3 regions of the Pristimantibacillus sp. Z349TD_6 genome follow, and region 2 is predicted to be linked to each of the others. Evidence: predicted binding sites of a transcription regulator. Region 2 holds the regulator's gene; each other region holds the start of a gene.
What was found. The regulator Rex, encoded in region 2, represses fermentation and respiration genes when NADH is low (regulators of the CRP and FNR family bind a similar motif). The targets are predictions, from matches to a motif close to TTGTGAAATATTTCACAA.
Positions count from the first base shown of each region.

Region 1 (6,109 bases), 3.6 Mb from region 2:
TCTTGCTGAAGTAGAGAAATACAAAGCAAAAATCGTTAGCGGCGATATTAAAGTACCTACTGAATAGTTTTCTCCATTCAATGGTATCCTTTGATTGAGGATCGTTTGTTGATGAATCAGACAAGACCGGCTTCGGCCGGTCTTTGTTCTTTGTTGGGATAAGTAAGTGCTTTTAATGTCAAATTTTTTATGCATATTCAAGCAGTAAAAACCGGGGAGATGATGAGGAATGGACCGGAGCAAGGCGGCTGTACAGTTAAAGGGAATTACAAAGCGGTTTCCCGGATTGGTAGCTAACGATTCCATAAATTTTGAATTGAAGAAAGGTCAGATTCATGCGCTGCTTGGCGAGAATGGCGCAGGGAAATCGACACTAATGAACATTGTGTTCGGACTATATCAACCGGACGAGGGCGAGATTTGGGTTAATGGAGAGAAAACAGTCATTGAGGGTGCCTCTAAAGCAATTGACCTTGGCATCGGCATGGTTCATCAACATTTCAAACTCGTACAGCCTTTTACCGTTGCAGAAAATATTGTGCTTGGCAATGAACCTGTCAAAGGTATGAAAATCGACTACAAGCTCGCTAATGAGAAGGTTCGGGCGATATCCGAACGTTATGGTCTGAATGTAGACCCTCAGGCGCGAATTAAAGATATTACAGTAGGCATGCAGCAGCGTGTTGAAATTCTGAAAACGTTGTATCGCGGCGCCGAAATCGTTATTTTTGATGAGCCGACAGCTGTTTTGACGGTGCAGGAAATTGAGGAGCTAATCGAAATCATTCGCAACCTGGCTGCTGAAGGAAAGTCGATTATTATCATTACGCATAAATTGAAAGAAGTAATGGCTCTTGCAGATGCTGTAACCGTTATTAGACGCGGCAAGGTTATCAAGACAGTAACTACAGATGAGACGAATGAGCAGCAGCTTGCGGAATTGATGGTCGGCAGGGATGTATCCTTCGAGGTGAAGAAGACGAAGAACGAGCCTGGCGAAGTAATTTTATCTGTGGATGGATTGCAGATGAAAGGTGATCAAGGCAAAAATGTACTGGATGGTACCAGCTTCAACATTCGTGCAGGAGAGATTTTTGGCATAGCCGGTGTTGATGGCAATGGGCAAAGCGAGCTCATTTACGCTATAACAGGTATGCGCAAACTGGACGGCGGCAGCGTTAAGCTGAACGGCAAGGATATGACGAACCATTCTCCGCGCCAAATATCGGTTGCGGGAGTAGGGCATATACCAGAGGATCGGCATAAGCATGGGCTGGTGCTAGATTTCTCAGTTAGTGAGAATATGATTTTGAATACGTATTTTGAGCCGGAATTCGGCCGTTCCATGTTTATTGATTACAACAGCATGGACAAGCTGTCTGAAAAGCTTGTTAACGAATTTGATGTTCGCTCATCAGGTATTCATACGCATGCTCGTCAGTTGTCTGGCGGAAACCAGCAGAAGGCTATTATCGCACGGGAGCTTCATAAAGATCCTGATTTGCTTATTGCGGTTCAGCCTACACGCGGCCTCGACATCGGTGCGATCGAATTTGTGCACAAGCGGTTGGTACAAGCTCGAAACGAAGGAAAAGCGATTTTACTCGTATCATTTGAGCTTGATGAGCTGTATGCATTGTCCGATCGAATTGCGGTCATGTATGAAGGCAAGCTAATGGGTGAGGTTGATGCTGAGCAGAGAGATGATCAGCAGCTTGGACTTATGATGGCTGGTAACAAAATAGCTGTACCTGCATCAGAGGGGAGAGGATAGCGTATATGGAAACCTTGAAAAAAATATTTAATAAATCGTCTATCCTTATTCCAATTGTGTCAATCATTCTTGGATTTGTGGTTGGCGCCATTGCCATGCTTGCTGGAGGGTACGATCCAATTCTAGCGTACACTTCTTTAATCAATAAGCTGTTTAGCACTCCTTACAATATGGGAGAAGCGGTTCGAGCAATTACACCATTGATCTTTACAGGTTTAGCCGTTTCCTTCGCTTTCCGTACAGGTCTATTCAATATCGGTGTAGAGGGACAATTTGTAATGGGCATGACTGGCGCGACAATCGTAGGCGTGCTGCTTGACCTGCCATGGTATATACATGCGCCTCTAGCTGTAATTACGGGTGCTGTATTCGGTGGCCTATGGGCGGGTATTGCTGGTTACTTGAAAGCGAAGCGTGGAGTAAATGAAGTTATTTCATCCATCATGCTGAATTGGATCGCATTGTTCCTCTCCAATTTTATCATTGCGAAGTTTCTTGTTGAGAAAGGCCAGCAGAAGTCGATGCCGGTTCATGAATCAGCTATGGTGAAAATTGATTGGCTTATTAAACTGACAGACAACGCTCGTATGCACTGGGGTACGGTAGTTGCTCTCATTTGTATCGTTGTGTTTTATTTCGTGTTATGGCGTACGAAACAAGGCTACGAGCTTCGTGCTGTTGGACATAATCCGGATGCAGCGTTATATGCGGGTATGAACGTTAACGTAACGATGGTTAAGTCGATGTTTATAAGCGGCGTATTCGCTGGTCTGGGCGGCGTGTTTGAAATTTTAGGCGTGTTCGGCAACCAGACCGTTATGGCTGCTTCTCCGGGCTATGGGTTTGATGGTATTGCGGTAGCGCTCCTTGGCGGAAATACGCCGATTGGTGTATTCCTTGGCGCAATCTTATTCGGTGGACTCAGCTACGGTTCAGCAGGCATGAGCTTTGGTGCAGGTGTTCCTCCTGAGGTCGTGCGTATCGTAATCGGCGCCGTTATTTTCTTCGTTGCTTCGCATGGATTGGTGAAGTGGTTCTTAAAGCCTTTTCTAAATAAACGTGCAAGCAAGCGGAAGGAGGCGGTGTAGGATGAACGTGCTAGACATCATTGGACAACTTATTAATACAACGCTCGTGTTCTCCACCGCGCTCATTTTTACAGCACTTGGCGGTATGTACTCAGAGCGCTCAGGTGTTGTGAACATCGGACTAGAGGGCTTGATGGTTTCAGGAGCGTTCGCCGCGGCAGTTGCAACGGAGTATGCGATACAAGCTGGGTTAGGCAGTGCATCACCGTGGATTGGATTTATAGCTGCAGCTATTTATGGTACGTTATTTGCTTTATTGCATGCGATATCAACGATCACGTTCCGTGCGGATCAAACCGTCGTCGGTGTCGTTATTAACATCCTATCGCTTGGCTTAGCGCTTTACCTAACCAAAAGCATTTATGATGGATCAGGTCAAACGCCGCTTTTGGCTAATGTATTTCACAAAGTGAAAATACCTTATTTATCTGATATTCCGTTGCTCGGGAAAGCTATTTTCACCGCGTATCCGACGACGTATATTGTTCTAGCTATCGCAGTGATCAGTTATTTCGTCTTGTTCCACACGCCGTTTGGCTTGCGTCTGCGTGCTGTGGGCGAACATCCGAGCTCTGCGGATACCGTTGGTATTAGCGTAACCAAATACCGTTATATCGGTGTATTGCTCAGCGGCGCGCTTGCAGGTCTTGGCGGTGCGACAATTACGTTGACGACGACAAGCAGCTTTGCGCATAATACGATTTCTGGGCAAGGATTTATTGCGCTCGCAGCACTGATTTTCGGTAAATGGAATCCGCTTGGCGTTGTAGGAGCAGCAATGTTCTTCGGTCTAGCTCAGGCGCTTAGAAGCTTTGCACAGCGCTTTGAATTCTCGCAGCATATTCCAGTTGAATTTTTCTACATGCTGCCATACGTTTTAACTCTGATTGTTTTGGCAGGAGCTGTCGGCCGTTCAAATGCGCCATCAGCACTTGGTCAACCTTACGATCCAGCAAAAAGATAATTCAAAATGGTCTCTCTCCATCACGGAGAGAGACTTTTTTTATTTCGTTGCAAAAACAAGAGATGACGGAGGTCGCGATTATATAGTAAAAAAGGTTCATTTACGAAGAATGGGAGTGAGATACAGCGATCAAAATAATTTATTTTAAATTGCTGCCTTAAAAAGGCCTTTAACGCATTGACAGTAGCATCTACCGCGTGTAAATTAAAACTTAATCAAATGAATTTATCCCTTTTGGTTTAAACTATAGGTAAGCGACTTTCTAAGTTTGTGCATCAATTCACAAAGTTCAGCTTGCCGTATAACGGAATGGGTTATCGCCCATCCTTCATAAGAGGAGAGGATCTACTGTGGAAGCACTGGCACTGGAACGCAAGGCGGAGCAAAACCGAGAGCTGCGTGAACGGTTGTTACAGTTGAAGAAAGAACGGAATGCTATCATTTTAGCTCATTATTATCAACGTGATGAAATTCAAGAGGTAGCTGATTTCCGTGGAGATTCCTTCCTGCTTGCGCAGAAGGCTGCACAAACGGATGCTGAAGTTATTGTTTTTTGCGGCGTTCACTTTATGGGTGAGAGCGCAAAAATTTTGGCTCCTAATAAAACCGTTATCATTCCCGACGAGCGTGCGGGCTGTCCGATGGCCGACATGGTAAGTGTTGATGGCTTGCGTAAGCTGAAAGCGCAGCACCCGAATGCAAAAGTCGTTACTTACATTAACTCGTCTGCTGAGATCAAAGCTGAGACTGATATTTGCTGCACATCGGCAAATGCGGTTAAAGTTGTCAATTCGGTTGAAGGCGACGAGATCATCTGGGTACCAGATAAGAACCTAGGCCACTATGTGCAGCAGAATACAGATAAGAAAATGATTATCTGGGAAGGTTACTGCAATACGCACGATATGCTGACGGTTAAAGACGTAGAAGAAATGAAAGCGAAATATCCTAATGCGCAATTCGTTGTGCATCCGGAATGTCGTCCTGAAGTTGTTGAGCTAGGCGACTTTGTAGGCAGTACAACCGCTATTATTAAATATTGTAAAGAATCAGATTGCCAAGAATTTATCGTGGGAACAGAAGATGGCACTGGCTATCAGCTTCGTTTAGACAGCCCAGGTAAAACTTTTCATTTTGCATCTAAATATTTGGTGTGCCCTAACATGAAAGTAAATAATTTGAAGAAGCTAGTGAAATGCTTGGAAACGATGCAGCCTCAAATCTACGTACCGCCACATGTTGCAGATCAAGCCCGTTTATCCTTGGAGCGCATGCTACTCGTGAAGTAGTATGCGCTGCTTCTACGCTTGGAGGAGCCAATGATGATTCCTAGATATTTAGTCGATGTGCAGTTAAGTGAGCTGCCTGTTATAGAAAAAGATGTGATTGTAATTGGGGCCGGCATTGCCGGTCTTTTTACCGCTATACGAGCAAGTGAAAACAATTCTGTCCTCATGATTACGAAAAAATCGCTGCTCGACAGCAATACGCGTTATGCGCAGGGCGGTATCGCTGCGGTTATTTCGGATGAGGATTCGCCGGCTTACCATAGACAAGATACACTCGTAGCGGGTGCAGGCTTATGTTCTAATGAAGCGGTTGATGTACTCGTTCATGAGGGACCCAAAGGTGTTCGCAGCTTAATAAAGATGGGAACGCAATTTGATCTGGAAAATGGCGAGTTTGCGCTTACGAAGGAAGGAGCGCATAGCCAGCGGCGTATTTTGCATGCTAACGGGGATGCTACAGGTTTTGAGATTGTACGAGCATTGTCCGAAACAGCTATTGCCAATCCTAAGATCGAAGTTTGGGATGACCATTTTGTTATTGATTTGGTTACACAGGACGGCGAATGCTGTGGTGTCATTGTACAGAAGCCGAGCGGTGCGCGGTTGTTTGTAAGAGGCAAAGCCGTCATTTTGAGCTCAGGCGGGGCGGGCCAGTTGTACCGTTACACAACAAATCCTGAGGTTGCTACAGGAGACGGCATTGCGATGGCTTATCGAGCAGGGGCATACATACAGGATGTCGAGTTTATTCAGTTCCACCCTACCTCTCTATGTTATCCAGGTGCGCCAAGGTTTTTGATATCAGAGGCTGTGCGCGGCGAAGGGGCGTATCTTCGTAATATTAAAGGAGAGCGCTTCATGGAACGCTACCATGAACAGCTGGAGCTGGCACCGCGCGATGTTGTGGCGAGAGCCATCGTCAGTGAAATGGAAGAGACGAAATCGACTTTCGTTTATATTGATATTACACATGAATCACCGGAAATGGTGAAGC
Region 1 is NZ_CM149662.1:75,646-81,754, forward strand. It holds gene AC0VYE_RS00365 (BMP family lipoprotein) at 1-67, shown strand, start outside; gene AC0VYE_RS00370 (ABC transporter ATP-binding protein) at 230-1,774, shown strand; gene AC0VYE_RS00375 (ABC transporter permease) at 1,780-2,862, shown strand; gene AC0VYE_RS00380 (ABC transporter permease) at 2,864-3,826, shown strand; gene nadA (quinolinate synthase NadA) at 4,177-5,115, shown strand; gene nadB (L-aspartate oxidase) at 5,149-6,109, shown strand, end outside.
Region 1: the regulator Rex is predicted to act here: its motif matches at 4,095-4,112, upstream of nadA (quinolinate synthase NadA).

Region 2 (6,109 bases):
CCGGAGATTCGCATCCGGCGTTAATTCAAGAGAAATAGCTACTTTATTGCGATCCATAACAGGCTTTTCTGAAGAAACAATACCTTGAATGCCTTTTGTTACTTTCTCTAATGGAGCTGCTACAGCCACTTGATTATATACAGCCCAGCCTCCGAATAAAACGGAAGCGGAAATAGCAGCAGTAATCACGATTGGAATCACACGTGGTCTCATCATTATGAAAATCCCTCCTGCAATATATTTATGAACACTCCGTATATCAACTCCGCTATACGAAAGTATATCATGAAATTATGCAAGAATCGTCCATCAATAAAAGGAAACGGAGCCTTACGGCCCCGTTTTTGCTGGTAATGTATAAGAATCAATGAATGCACCGTCATCAAAGCGGTAAAAATCATATCGGTAATGATCAGGCTTTTCACCGTCATTATAATAGATTTCCCACACCGTTTTGTCATCAAGCAGACCTGGCTGAATTCTCTTTATTTCTGCCAATGGCCTCTTGTTGATGAAATCATCTTTGAGTGACTTCTCAGAAATGCCTTCCGACGCTTTCATGATAACTGGTTGCTGCTCCTCTGTCAGCCATACATATACATGTTCATCCTGTTGATTAATGCCTTCAACGACCCAACTGTTTTTTTGCCATATATGATGATGTACCTTTTCTATCTCCGTAAGATCAGCTGCTTTAATCGCTTGTTCCTTCGCCGCACTAATTGCTGTCCACTCAGGCGACTGAACTTCACGGAAATAGATAAAGGAAACGGTTAAAAGCAGCAAGAGGAATGCTGTAATTAACAACAACCATCGCTTAAGTGTCATAAACGGCTTGCGTTTCCTTGCTGTTGCTCGCATTAAGCTTGCAGCAAGCGATCAAAGCTCGCTTGTGCCTCGTAACGAATTTTCTCCTCATCAAGCCAAGTACATTCGCCGTTTTTCAATACTTGTCTTCCATCAATCCATACATGCCGCACATCGCGGCCTGAACCTGAGTAGACCAAATGTGATACGATATCCGTCTGAGGGTAGAAATGCGGCTGTTCAATATCAATAGCGATGAAATCTGCCTTCATGCCTGCTTTTAGGCTACCAAGGCTCTTCTCTTGCCAAATGGATTTTGCCCCATTCACAGTACCAAGCTTCAACGCTTCCAGAGCAGGGATAGCAGTAGGATCTCCAGATACACCTTTATGAAGCAAAGCCGCGAATCGAATTTCCTCAAATAAATCAAGATTGTTGTTGCTTGCCACACTATCTGTTCCAAGCGATACTGTAACACCTGCGCGAATCAAATCAGGAACGCGTGCAATGCCGCTAGCAAGCTTTAGATTGCTTACAGGATTATGTGAAACCGCAACTCCTTTAGCAGCAAGCAGCTCGATCTCCGCATCATTCAGATGCACGGCATGCGCAACAAGTGCAGGACGTGAGAAGAAGCCTAACCGATCCAAATGTTCGACCGGACGAAGTCCATAATCACGCACGTTTTGTTCTACTTCCGCTATCGTCTCCGACATATGCGTATGCAAAGGCAAATCAAAATCATGAGCCGCTTGTACAAATCGTTCAATATACGCTGGTGGACATGTATAAGGCGCGTGCGGAGAAATCATTGTAGTGATACGTCCATCGGCTTTCCCGTTCCAATCACGAGCAAAAGCAATTGCTTCAGCAAGCTTTGCTTCTTGTACATCAGGAGGGCATAGTCCGATAACTCCTCTTGTCAAAACACCGCGGATACCGCTCTGCTCAACCATTTGAGCTACTTGATCCATGCGATCATACATATCAACAAAAGCTGTTGTACCTGATTTCAGCATTTCAACGATCGCCAGAGCACTTCCTGCACGTGTATCTTGATCAACATATTTGCCTTCCATTGGCCACATTTTCTGTTCCAGCCAAACCTGCAAATTTTGATCATCGGAATATCCGCGAAGCAAGCTCATCGCCGCATGTCCGTGAGTATTAATAAGACCTGGCATAAAAGCAAGCTTGCTGCCGTCTATTTTTTGCACCGTGTCAGAAAGCTGCTCAGGAACAGCCATACCTATATAACTAATTCGATCATCGGTTACGACCATATGTCCTCTAAATGATGGATTTTCATCATCCATCGTTATAAACAAACCATTTTCAATCCAAATCTGACTCATCCTGCGTCTCTCCCTCTTTGGCTAAATAATAGGCTAAGCTAAGCAATTCCCTTGTGAAATCAGCATTATGTATTCGCATTTCATCCGGTACTCGTAGAATAGCAGGGGCAAAATTCAATATTCCTTCTATGCCTGCTTCGACAAATTGATTAGCTACATTTTGTGCTTCAAATGCTGGAACGGTAATGATGCCGATCCGAATATTTTGCTCTGCAACCGTTGCAGCAAGCTCGCTCATCGGCATTACAATCAAATTATTAATGCTCGTTCCGATTTTGCTCGGATGTACATCGAACACGGCGGTAATCTGCATATTATCCTTGGAATATTTATTGTAATTGCATAAGGCATGACCTAGATTGCCCGCTCCAACCAACGCAACCTTTATCGTCTGATCAACCTTTAAAATTTGACGTATCTTCTCAATTAAATATACAACATCGTAGCCTACGCCTTTCCGTCCAAACTCTCCGAAATAAGCGAGATCTTTACGAATCTGAGCAGGATTTAAATCAAGCTTTGTGCCTAAATCCTGCGAAGAAATGGTCTGAATCTCACGATTAAGCATTTCATTTAGTACTTGCAAATAAACGGGAAGCCTTCTGACGACAGCCTCCGATATTTTCGTCTGCTTCATCGTTTTTCCTCCTCTTCGCTAGACACAGCTTGATTTTCCTGCGGCAATGCTGCATTTTCATCCGTTAACCATTCTCTCATTCGCACGACCATTTGATCCATATGCATCGTTTCGATTTTTGGCCCTGGCAGTGAATATAAGAAGTGTTTACCGTAGTAAGTGTCAATTACTCTTGTATCATATATGATTACAATCCCTTTGTCTTGTGAAGTCCTTACTAGGCGCCCAAAGCCTTGTTTAAAGCGAATGACGGCTTGGGGTATCGACAATTTCATAAAAGGATTTTGTTTCTGCCGCTGCAGCATCTCGGCTTTTGCCTCCACTAAGGGGTGATTAGGCGGTTGGAATGGCAAACGAACGATGGCAAGGCAAATCAGAGCTTCTCCGGGTATATCTACACCTTCCCAGAAGCTGCTCGTGCCGAGTAAAACGGACTCTGGCGTTTGACGGAAACGTCTTGTAAGCTTCGTGCGGTTGCCGCTGTCTATTCCTTGTCCGAGCACTTGAATACCTGCAACGCTTAAAAGCTCTTTAAGCGGCTCGTAAACCTGCCTTAGCATGCGATAAGACGTGAACAGTACAAGCATTCTGCCCTTCGTTTCCTTTGCAGCATCGGAAAGCGATTTTACAAGCATATCCAAGTAGGTGTCATCTACAGCTGCTCCCTTGAGTACTGGAAAGTTGCGTGGAATGACAACTAATGCCTGTTCCCGGTAATTAAACGGTGATGGCAATTGAACGGTTTTAAGCCTGCCCTGCTGTTCGTATCCAGTTAACCCAAGCTGCTCCTCCGCATATTGAAAAGATTTTTGCACAGATAACGTTGCAGAAGTTAATACGATACTTTCTTTGACATCAAAAAAATATTTTTGCAGCTGAGCGCTTACATCTACTGGGACACCGTATAGCTGTACAGATCTGTAGCGGTAAACACTGCTTGCCTCGATCCAAAATACGGATTCCGCAAGCTCTAAGGTGATAAACGTTCTAAGCTCATCCTTAAGCCGAGACAAATCTCGTACCGCGCCATTTAAATCCGTTATTATCGCTTGAACACCGGAATCGTCAACACGGTCTTTAATATCGGTAACCATCTTATCGACAGTTCGAATGACTCGGTTAAGTTCAGTGTGGATATTTCCTTCAACCGTAACGCCGTCCTCCCAACCTGCAGGAAGCTCGTTTTTCTTAAGCCGGCATACCGACTGACCATTCTCAGTTGGTCCATCCGATGAAGTTGACGTAAAGCTATAAAACATTTCAAACAGCTTATCCCAGTGCTCCTTAATCTCTTGAAAAATAGGAATAACGGTATCAATCGTCTCTAACCAGGAAGCTTGATGTGCGTCATCCTCATACATAAGCTTCTGGCGAAGCCCAGGCAATAATCCGGAGCGCGCATCTTTATAAAGCCGAAGAATAGCCTGCGTCAAAGAGAAGTAGTTAATTTGCATACCTAGATGCTTGCCGGCTACCTCTTCCACATGATGTGCTTCATCAATAATGAGATGAGTATAGGAAGGCAATAATCGATGATCTGCTTGAACATCCGTAAATAACATGGAATGATTCGTTATCGTAACATCAGCAATGTTTGCTTCATGCTTCGCGCGATGATAAAAACATCTTTTGAACCAAGGACAAGCTCGATTTAGGCAAGAATCCGTATCGCTCGCTACCGTAGACCAAAACTCAGCTCCCTTATTGCCGAAGTTAAGCTCTTCCTGATCGCCAGTTTCCGTTTCTCCAAGCCATACGACCATTTGAGCAGCTGTAACCGTATCCTCAATCGGCGATACAAGATCTTTTGTGTTGATTTTGCCTTCAAATTTACGCAAGCATAAATAATTCCCTCTGCCTTTAAAGATTGAAGCTCTAAACTCAAATGGCAGTATTTCCTCAAGCAATGGCAAATCGCGTTGACGAAGCTGCTCCTGCAAATTGATTGTATGCGTACTAACGACAACTTTTTTGCCGTTCTGAATGCCATAATAAAGCGCAGGAATTAAATAACCAAGCGACTTCCCTGTTCCTGTACCTGCTTCTATAAGTAGATGCTGATTCTGATTTAGAGCGCTGTACACCTCTTGAAACATGGCTACCTGCGCTTCTCTTTCCTCATAATTCTCAAATTTCTGTTCGAAGCGTTGTCTTACATCAGCTAAATAATTGTCAAATGAAACATCTGTTAATGGCAGCACGCTTGTACCGCCTGAGCGCGGAGGCTGTTCATCGCTCCATTCGCGAACCTTCAATGCAAATTGATTAAAATAGTCATATTCATTCGATTCAAATACGGTACTATATTCCATCTGCTGCCCAGTATGCTTAATAAACCAGCTCAAATCGCTGCCGTCATCTACAAGCGTGGAAAGCCGCTGCAAAGTAAGCAGCGGCAATTTGCGAAGCTTTTTTACCGTTTCAATTAGCAATAGCGCAGTTGCATTTGCATCGCTGTCCGCGCGGTGATGTTGATCATGAGGTATTCCAAAGAGCTCAGAAACTGCTCCAAGCTGATACGTATTAATAGTAGGATATAAAATTCGTAATAATTCAATGGTATCCAGCCTGCGTCCTGCAAAAGGTCGCCGACCGCATCGTGCTAATGCCTGGTTCAAAAAACCGGCGTCAAAGCCAACATTATGAGCGACCAAAACGGCATCATCCAATAACGGAACCAGCCCTGCAATAACCTCTTTGAGAGTTGGGGCATCCGCAACGACCGTTTCATCTATGCCTGTTAATTGTGTAATGAAGGCCGGTATCGGGATATTAGGTCGAACAAAGGAGCTATACGTATCGATAATTTCAAGCTCCTCTGAAACGATGACTAGCCCAACCTGCAAAATATCATCATCCGAGCTGTGTCCCGTCGTTTCTAAATCCAATACTGCAAATTTCATTTATTCCCCGATCCTCTCACAAACAGCACAGCTCCGTGCTTCCGAAATATAACGATAAGTGCTTGGGTGTTTCTTGACATGATTTCAAATTGTTTAACGGATCCTTAAAGCTGGGACAGACCTCATAAGCTTTCATAAATAATTGCTCTGCTTGTGCCAAATTCATTTGCACCGCTTGAATGCATCCTAGCGCATTATAGCCCATTGCAAGCCATTTGGGGAAGTCCGTCAATACAATCAGCAATTGAAAATGCCGCTGAGCTTCACTCCAGTTCTGGAGGTGCATCTGAGTCATGCCCAAAAACAGTCTAGCCAAATTACATTCCGGCGATTGTAAAATAGCCGCTTGAAATTGCACTGCTGCTTGCGAAAACATAAATAACTTGTAGTAGCCCTGTCCTTTGGAG
Region 2 is NZ_CM149662.1:4,329,308-4,335,416, forward strand. It holds gene AC0VYE_RS18880 (hypothetical protein) at 1-216, opposite strand, end outside; gene AC0VYE_RS18885 (cell wall elongation regulator TseB-like domain-containing protein) at 331-828, opposite strand; gene AC0VYE_RS18890 (amidohydrolase) at 861-2,162, opposite strand; gene AC0VYE_RS18895 (redox-sensing transcriptional repressor Rex) at 2,143-2,799, opposite strand; gene dinG (ATP-dependent DNA helicase DinG) at 2,796-5,702, opposite strand; gene AC0VYE_RS18905 (hypothetical protein) at 5,719-6,109, opposite strand, start outside.

Region 3 (6,109 bases), 3.3 Mb from region 2:
GTACATGATGAATGACCTTTTAGGGTTCAAAAACAATCTGCTTGCCCTTATCGTACCGACTTTAATATTCAGTCCTTTTAATTTGTTTCTCGTACGCAATTTCATGCAGGAGCTGCCAGAAGCTCTACTAGAGAGCGCAAGAATCGACGGAGCAAGCGATGCTTATATCGCGTTTCGCATCGTATTTCCATTATCCTTGCCGGTACTGGCAACGATCGCTTTATTTTACGGATTAGGTTATTGGAACAATTGGTTCAACGCGATCATGCTGGTAGACAAAGAAAGCTTGTACCCTTTGCAATATTTATTGTATAAGCTGCAATCCGAGATCAATATGGTGAACCAGATGCAGGGCTTGGTTACTTCCAACATAACGATTCCGACCGAATCATTCAAAATGGCGGTAGCTATCATAACCATTGGTCCTATCGTACTGCTTTACCCGTTCCTGCAGCGTTTTATTATCAAGGGTCTTATCGTTGGAGCAGTCAAAGGATAGATATGTCGCCTTAGGGCCATATATAATTAAAGATTCAGAGAGGGGTTAATCAAGATGAACAACAGGAAGTTGCGCTTTATTCCGGCAAGCTTGGTTATTGTTATGATGCTCGTTCTTATGATGGCTTGCAGTAATGCGGGAGACAAAGCGGGTTCAAATGGCAATGCCAGTGGAAACGAAGGAGATAACGCTGAAGTATTGCCGCTGAAATACGTGATTCCGGGTACAGCCAAACCTCATACCGATGAGGTTGTCCAAAAAGTAAACGAAAAACTGAAGGCTGACGGTGTTAACGTTAAGCTGGAAATAAATTTTATCCCTTGGGATGCTTGGGATCAGAAAACCAACCTAATGCTGAGCACAGGTGACGAGTTTGACATGCTTCATGTTATGGAGAACAGCTCCGTGCCTACAGGCTCTTATGTTGGGCGAGGCGCGCTTCAGCCGCTCGATGAGCTCATTGACAAGTATGGTCCAGAGCTGAAAAAAATCATTCCTGACTACGCATGGGATGCCGCGAAAATCGATGGTAAAATCTATTCCGTCCCGGCTGTATGGCGTTATGAGACCTCAGGCAGCGGTGAGATGGGTACGCTTGGCTTCCGCCAAGACTTGCTCGATAAAGTAGGTATGCCTTTCCCAAAAACGTCGGACGAGCTTATCGCAACGGCTGAGAAGATGCAGCAGGCTTCCGGCAAGAAATTATATATTCAAACGGAAACGGATGTTACGCCAGTATTTTTACATCGTACGTACGATTCATGGCCATTTTTTGTAGATTACCGCGAACAAATCATTAAGGTCGATCAAGCGGGCAATATAAGCTCGTGGCTCGAGAGTGAAGAATTCAAAAAAGATGCAGAGTTTTTCCGCCAACTTTATGAGAAAAAGCTGATTAACCCTGATATTTTGACGTATAAGAAGGAAGAGCGCGACAAAGCCATGACACTGGGCGATTTTATTTACAGCACGAACGGTGCTTTGTACTCTTCGATCGCAATTGCAAGAAATAACCCAGAGGCAAAAGTAGGCGAGGGTTATTTGGCAGAAGAGAAACCGCTGCTTCAATACTTGGCATTCGGAAATACAAATGCAGTTCCAATTACATCGAAGCACCCAGAAGCAGCTATTATGTTCTTGAACTGGCTGTACAGCAATAAGGATAACCATAACCTGTTCCTATATGGGGAAGAAGGCACGCACTACAAAGCGGTAGGCGAGCGTACGGCAGAATTTATTCGTGACGCGAATGATGAATCGTATTATTTTGATTCGTGGATGATCGGCAACATTAACTATATGTTGTTTGATGTGAAAACGCCGGAAGATTATTTAAAAATGCAAACGACAGAGCCATCGAATCCAGTGGAATTCTCACCTGTTCTTGGTTTCCGCCTAAATACGGAGCCGATTGCTGTTGAATATGCGAATGTGCTTTCCGAAGTGAAATCGAAGATCATTCCAATTAAAATGGGCGTGGTATCCTACGATAAATACTTCCCGGCAGCTCTTCAAAGCTTAAAGGCTGCTGGTCTTGATAAGGTCGTCGCTGAATATCAGAAGCAATTTAAAGAATGGCAGGCATTGCAGAAGTAAGGTTAGCTGATGGATATAACAAAAAGAAGGAGGGCTGCTGCCCTCCTTCTTCTTGTTTGTGTATATTAGTAAGCTAGTGCGAACAAACCGTGAATATGCGACAGGTAACGAACGTTACTAGCTTCCTTCATAAGGGAAGCAGGCAAGCCCTTAAGCTGAGTCGCGTTGCCGCCGATTGTGCCTACGCCATCTTTACGGCCAAGGCTGCCCAGTGTTCCGGAGAATACAGGTACAAACTTATCCATAACGCCGCCTTTGATTTGAACCGCTAGGTTGTAGCCTACCGTTTCGCCCATTTGCCAAGCAAGCTGAGCTGTTGGAGGGTAAGGACGTTCGCTGCCTTCTGGGAATACAACTGCACAGTCGCCAGCAAGGAATACATCAGCGTGTGAAGTCGATTGAAGCGTTGGTGTAACAAGTGAACGACCACGGTCTTCTGCAAGACCGCTGCTGCCGACAACTGGATTACCTTTAACGCCGCCAGTCCAAATGATTGTGCTGGATTCAATCGTACGTCCGTCTTTAAGCGATACGGAGCTTTTTGTCGCTTCTGTAATCGCTACGCTAGTGATGAAGTTAACACCGCGTTTCTCAAGGCTTGTTACAGCGCGATCGATCAATACTTTCGGGAAGATTGGCAGAACGGCAGGGCCGGCTTCTACGCAATACAGCGAAATATCATTGAAGTCGATGCCTTTGCTGCGGCAAATCTCAGGAAGTCTGTCAGCGAATTCGCCAACAAGCTCAACGCCAGTCAAGCCGCCGCCGCCAACAACGATTGTTGCATCAGCTTTGTTGCCTGATTTTTTGTAAGCGTCAAGACGATCTTCAACATGCTTGCGGATTTTGTTAGCATCAGCAACGGATTTAAGAACAAGGCTGTTCTCTTCCAATCCTGGAATGCCGAAGTAGTTCGTTTCACTTCCAAGTGCTACAACAAGAGTGTCGTACTTTTGCACTTGCCCGCTTTCAAGAACCACTTGCTTCTCGTTAGGTTTAATTTCTTTAACCGAGTCAACGATGATGTTAACTTGTTTGTCGCCTAGAAGCTTGCTAAGTGGAAGAGCGACCGCTTGCTCAGCGATTGTGTCCCCAGCAAGTCTGTGCAGCTCAGTAATGATTTGGTGAGTTGGAAAACGGTTTACGATTGTGATGCTAGCTTCTGCTGCAGTCAAATGTTTGCGTGCTGTTAGAGCAGTAAGAAGACCGCCATAACCGCCACCAAGAATTAGTATTTGCTTCGACATGTTCATCCTCCGTTCGTTCTATACGTATTCGGTGTATTATACTTTATCGTTTTTGCGTTCAGACAAAACACTAAGGAAAGCTTGCGCGAAACGAAGCGTTTTTTGAACTTCCGGATCTTTAAGCATTTTCAACATAGCGAATAGGCCAACAGAAGAGTTAGCCGCTTCTTGCGAGCGCTCGCCAGCTTCAATAGCTGCTGTTGCGATACCTTTTGCTTTCTCTTGAACCGGTTTAACGAATTCACCGATACCTTGAGCGAAATCGTTGATCAACACTTTGTCTGTAGCGATGTTTTGTGCAAAATCATAAGCTTTGGTCATTAGAGTAACCATTTCAGCTAATTTAGGCAGGCTGTCCACGAGTACAGTTAGAGACTCTTGAACCTCCGGCTTCATCAATTGATCAAGTACATCCAACGTTTGTTTTTCTTCGACGAGGCTAGCTGCAACCTCTTGTCCAGCAGATGGTTGTGACATAATAGAATGTCCTCCTTTACGTAAATTTGAAAGTAAGTTGTAGTCTCAATTGTGTCAGCCGCTAAAGTTAAAGATGCATCCTGAAAGATTGTTACACTTTTCACATAGTTATTCGAAAAATGTTTATGCGGACGTAACAGTCTTATTTCTGCGTGAGGCAGAAGGATGTGAATGCGCGTATGACGTAATCGGATTAAACCCTTTGTTTCTATTCTACATCGTTTTCACCAAAAGTTAAAAAGAAATTTATTGCTTTCGGTAAAAAGATTTGGAATATTCCTGACATTCAGGCATATAGCTGCTTTTCGTTGATTAATCATCCAATTTATGGATATTAAATGGAATGATGTACCGTGATTTTAAACGCTTTATCGTTCAACAAGCGTAAATGAAGCGCAATTCAGTTATGATAATAAAAAACAATGATTAAAAACATACCTAAACATACCTAAAGGAGTTCTAATATGCAGCCCTATACGCAAAGAGTTGTATCCATCATTAAGGCGATTCCGGAAGGCACCGTAATGACGTATGGTCAAGTCGCAGAACTGGCTGGCAATCGCAGGGGGGCAAGGCAGGTTGTCCGAGTTCTGCATTCGATGAGCGGCATTTATAATCTTCCCTGGCACAGAGTTGTTAATGCAAAAGGGGAGATATCGATTCAAGAGGAGGAAGCTCGTTACATGCAGATCTTTTATTTAAAAGAGGAAGGTGTTGCAGCGAGCGAGGACGGGCGAATTGATTTGGAAAAATACCGCTACAATCCGGAAAGAGAAGAAGAAAGATGACCTTACCTAGATAAAAATTATGTTTCTTCGCGGTTAAGCGACTGCGATTAACTTTTTCTAATGAGGCCCCATTTGAAACCCCGTATCCGAACCTTTATTATGGTATAGACCATTCGGAAGGGAGAGAAAGAACATGACAACAGAAATTACACCGGGAAACGTTAGAAACTTCACTGTTTCCACCGAAATCTTTTATAACCAAAGCTTGGATATTTATTCGCAAATGATTTATATCGTACTCAGCTCAAGCACGGCGGATTCCGCATCGCTCACCTTAGACGAGGTTGCCAAAAAAGGCCGTATGACGACAAAACTTGCAATAAAAGCGATGCAAGCCTTAGTTGACGAGCAGCTAATCCCACATAAATTGTTCCGTAAAATGATCGGTGAATTCCAGGATGATCGCTTATCTTGGGCAGCCAAAGGGCTGCTCACGTATTGCAAGGAGCATAAAAACATTACATTGCCTGAGCTCTTAGCACTATCAGATCAATCTGGCGAGGATGAGACCAGCATTCGGAAGGCATTAATGGAGCTGGAGAGAAACGGTTATTTAGAGGAATTTACGGAATTGAACAAATTGATGCACGGATAATCGAATGAGTATGCAAAAAAAGCCTTCAACGTCCTCAGCAAACGGAAGCAGCGTTGTTGGGCAAATATAAGCGAAGTAGAAGTAAATGTAATATTTCTTTCTATTTTGAAAGAAGCAGGACCTCCACAGCGCTGTTGCGCTGTATAGGTCCTGCTTCTTTTTTGTTTATTGGAGGTCAAATATACAGCGCTATTCCTTCGTTAATTTCTCTAGGATAGCGTCGCCTTTTGTTCCAACCATTACATACGCGAAGCGGGCATTTTGCTCCGTTTCCAGCCCAGTGCCTTCGGGTACAAAATAAGATTCTATGCCGTACTGGATGTTTCTCCAGCCGCTAGTGGAACCGTTAATAATGATTTCCTTGTTAGCTAAAGGCTCACCTTTTTTATATAAACGATCCAAGTTGTATACGCCGCCGGCTCCTTGTTGAAGCACGACCTTAATTCGGCTGTTGCTTGGACGTCTTTCCAGTTCCTGAGCGATGTGATCTGGCGGTGCCGAAATATTGTATTGGAGCGCTACATAATCGCCTTGCAAAATGGACCGTGGATCAAGCGGCACGATGGCCAGCTTAATCGGAGTGCCGCTCGAGAGCAATATTTCGCTTACTGCGGCATGGTAACCGACATAACCGAGCTGCAGCACTACAACGATTGCAATGAGAGCGGGGCTTCTGCGCAGCAATCGGCTGAATGAGTCTGCTTGTTCAGACACTGCTGCACGTGTTCTATAGGCGTAAATATATGTCGCTGCTATGATAATCACGCCAAGCAGAGCGAGTGTAATCGACTTGTGCAATAACGTCCAGAACAAGTCGTAATATTTGAACGCAAGGAAGATGAACCAGAATACGAAGCTTATGGCTGCTTCAAGGGCTTGGCTGCGCCTAACAAATAGAAAGGCTGCG
Region 3 is NZ_CM149662.1:7,661,339-7,667,447, reverse strand. It holds gene AC0VYE_RS33250 (carbohydrate ABC transporter permease) at 1-499, shown strand, start outside; gene AC0VYE_RS33245 (extracellular solute-binding protein) at 554-2,095, shown strand; gene AC0VYE_RS33240 (NAD(P)/FAD-dependent oxidoreductase) at 2,161-3,342, opposite strand; gene AC0VYE_RS33235 (DUF1641 domain-containing protein) at 3,379-3,819, opposite strand; gene AC0VYE_RS33230 (MGMT family protein) at 4,284-4,607, shown strand; gene AC0VYE_RS33225 (hypothetical protein) at 4,741-5,202, shown strand; gene AC0VYE_RS33220 (GDYXXLXY domain-containing protein) at 5,392-6,109, opposite strand, start outside.
Region 3: the regulator Rex is predicted to act here: its motif matches at 3,908-3,925, upstream of AC0VYE_RS33235 (DUF1641 domain-containing protein).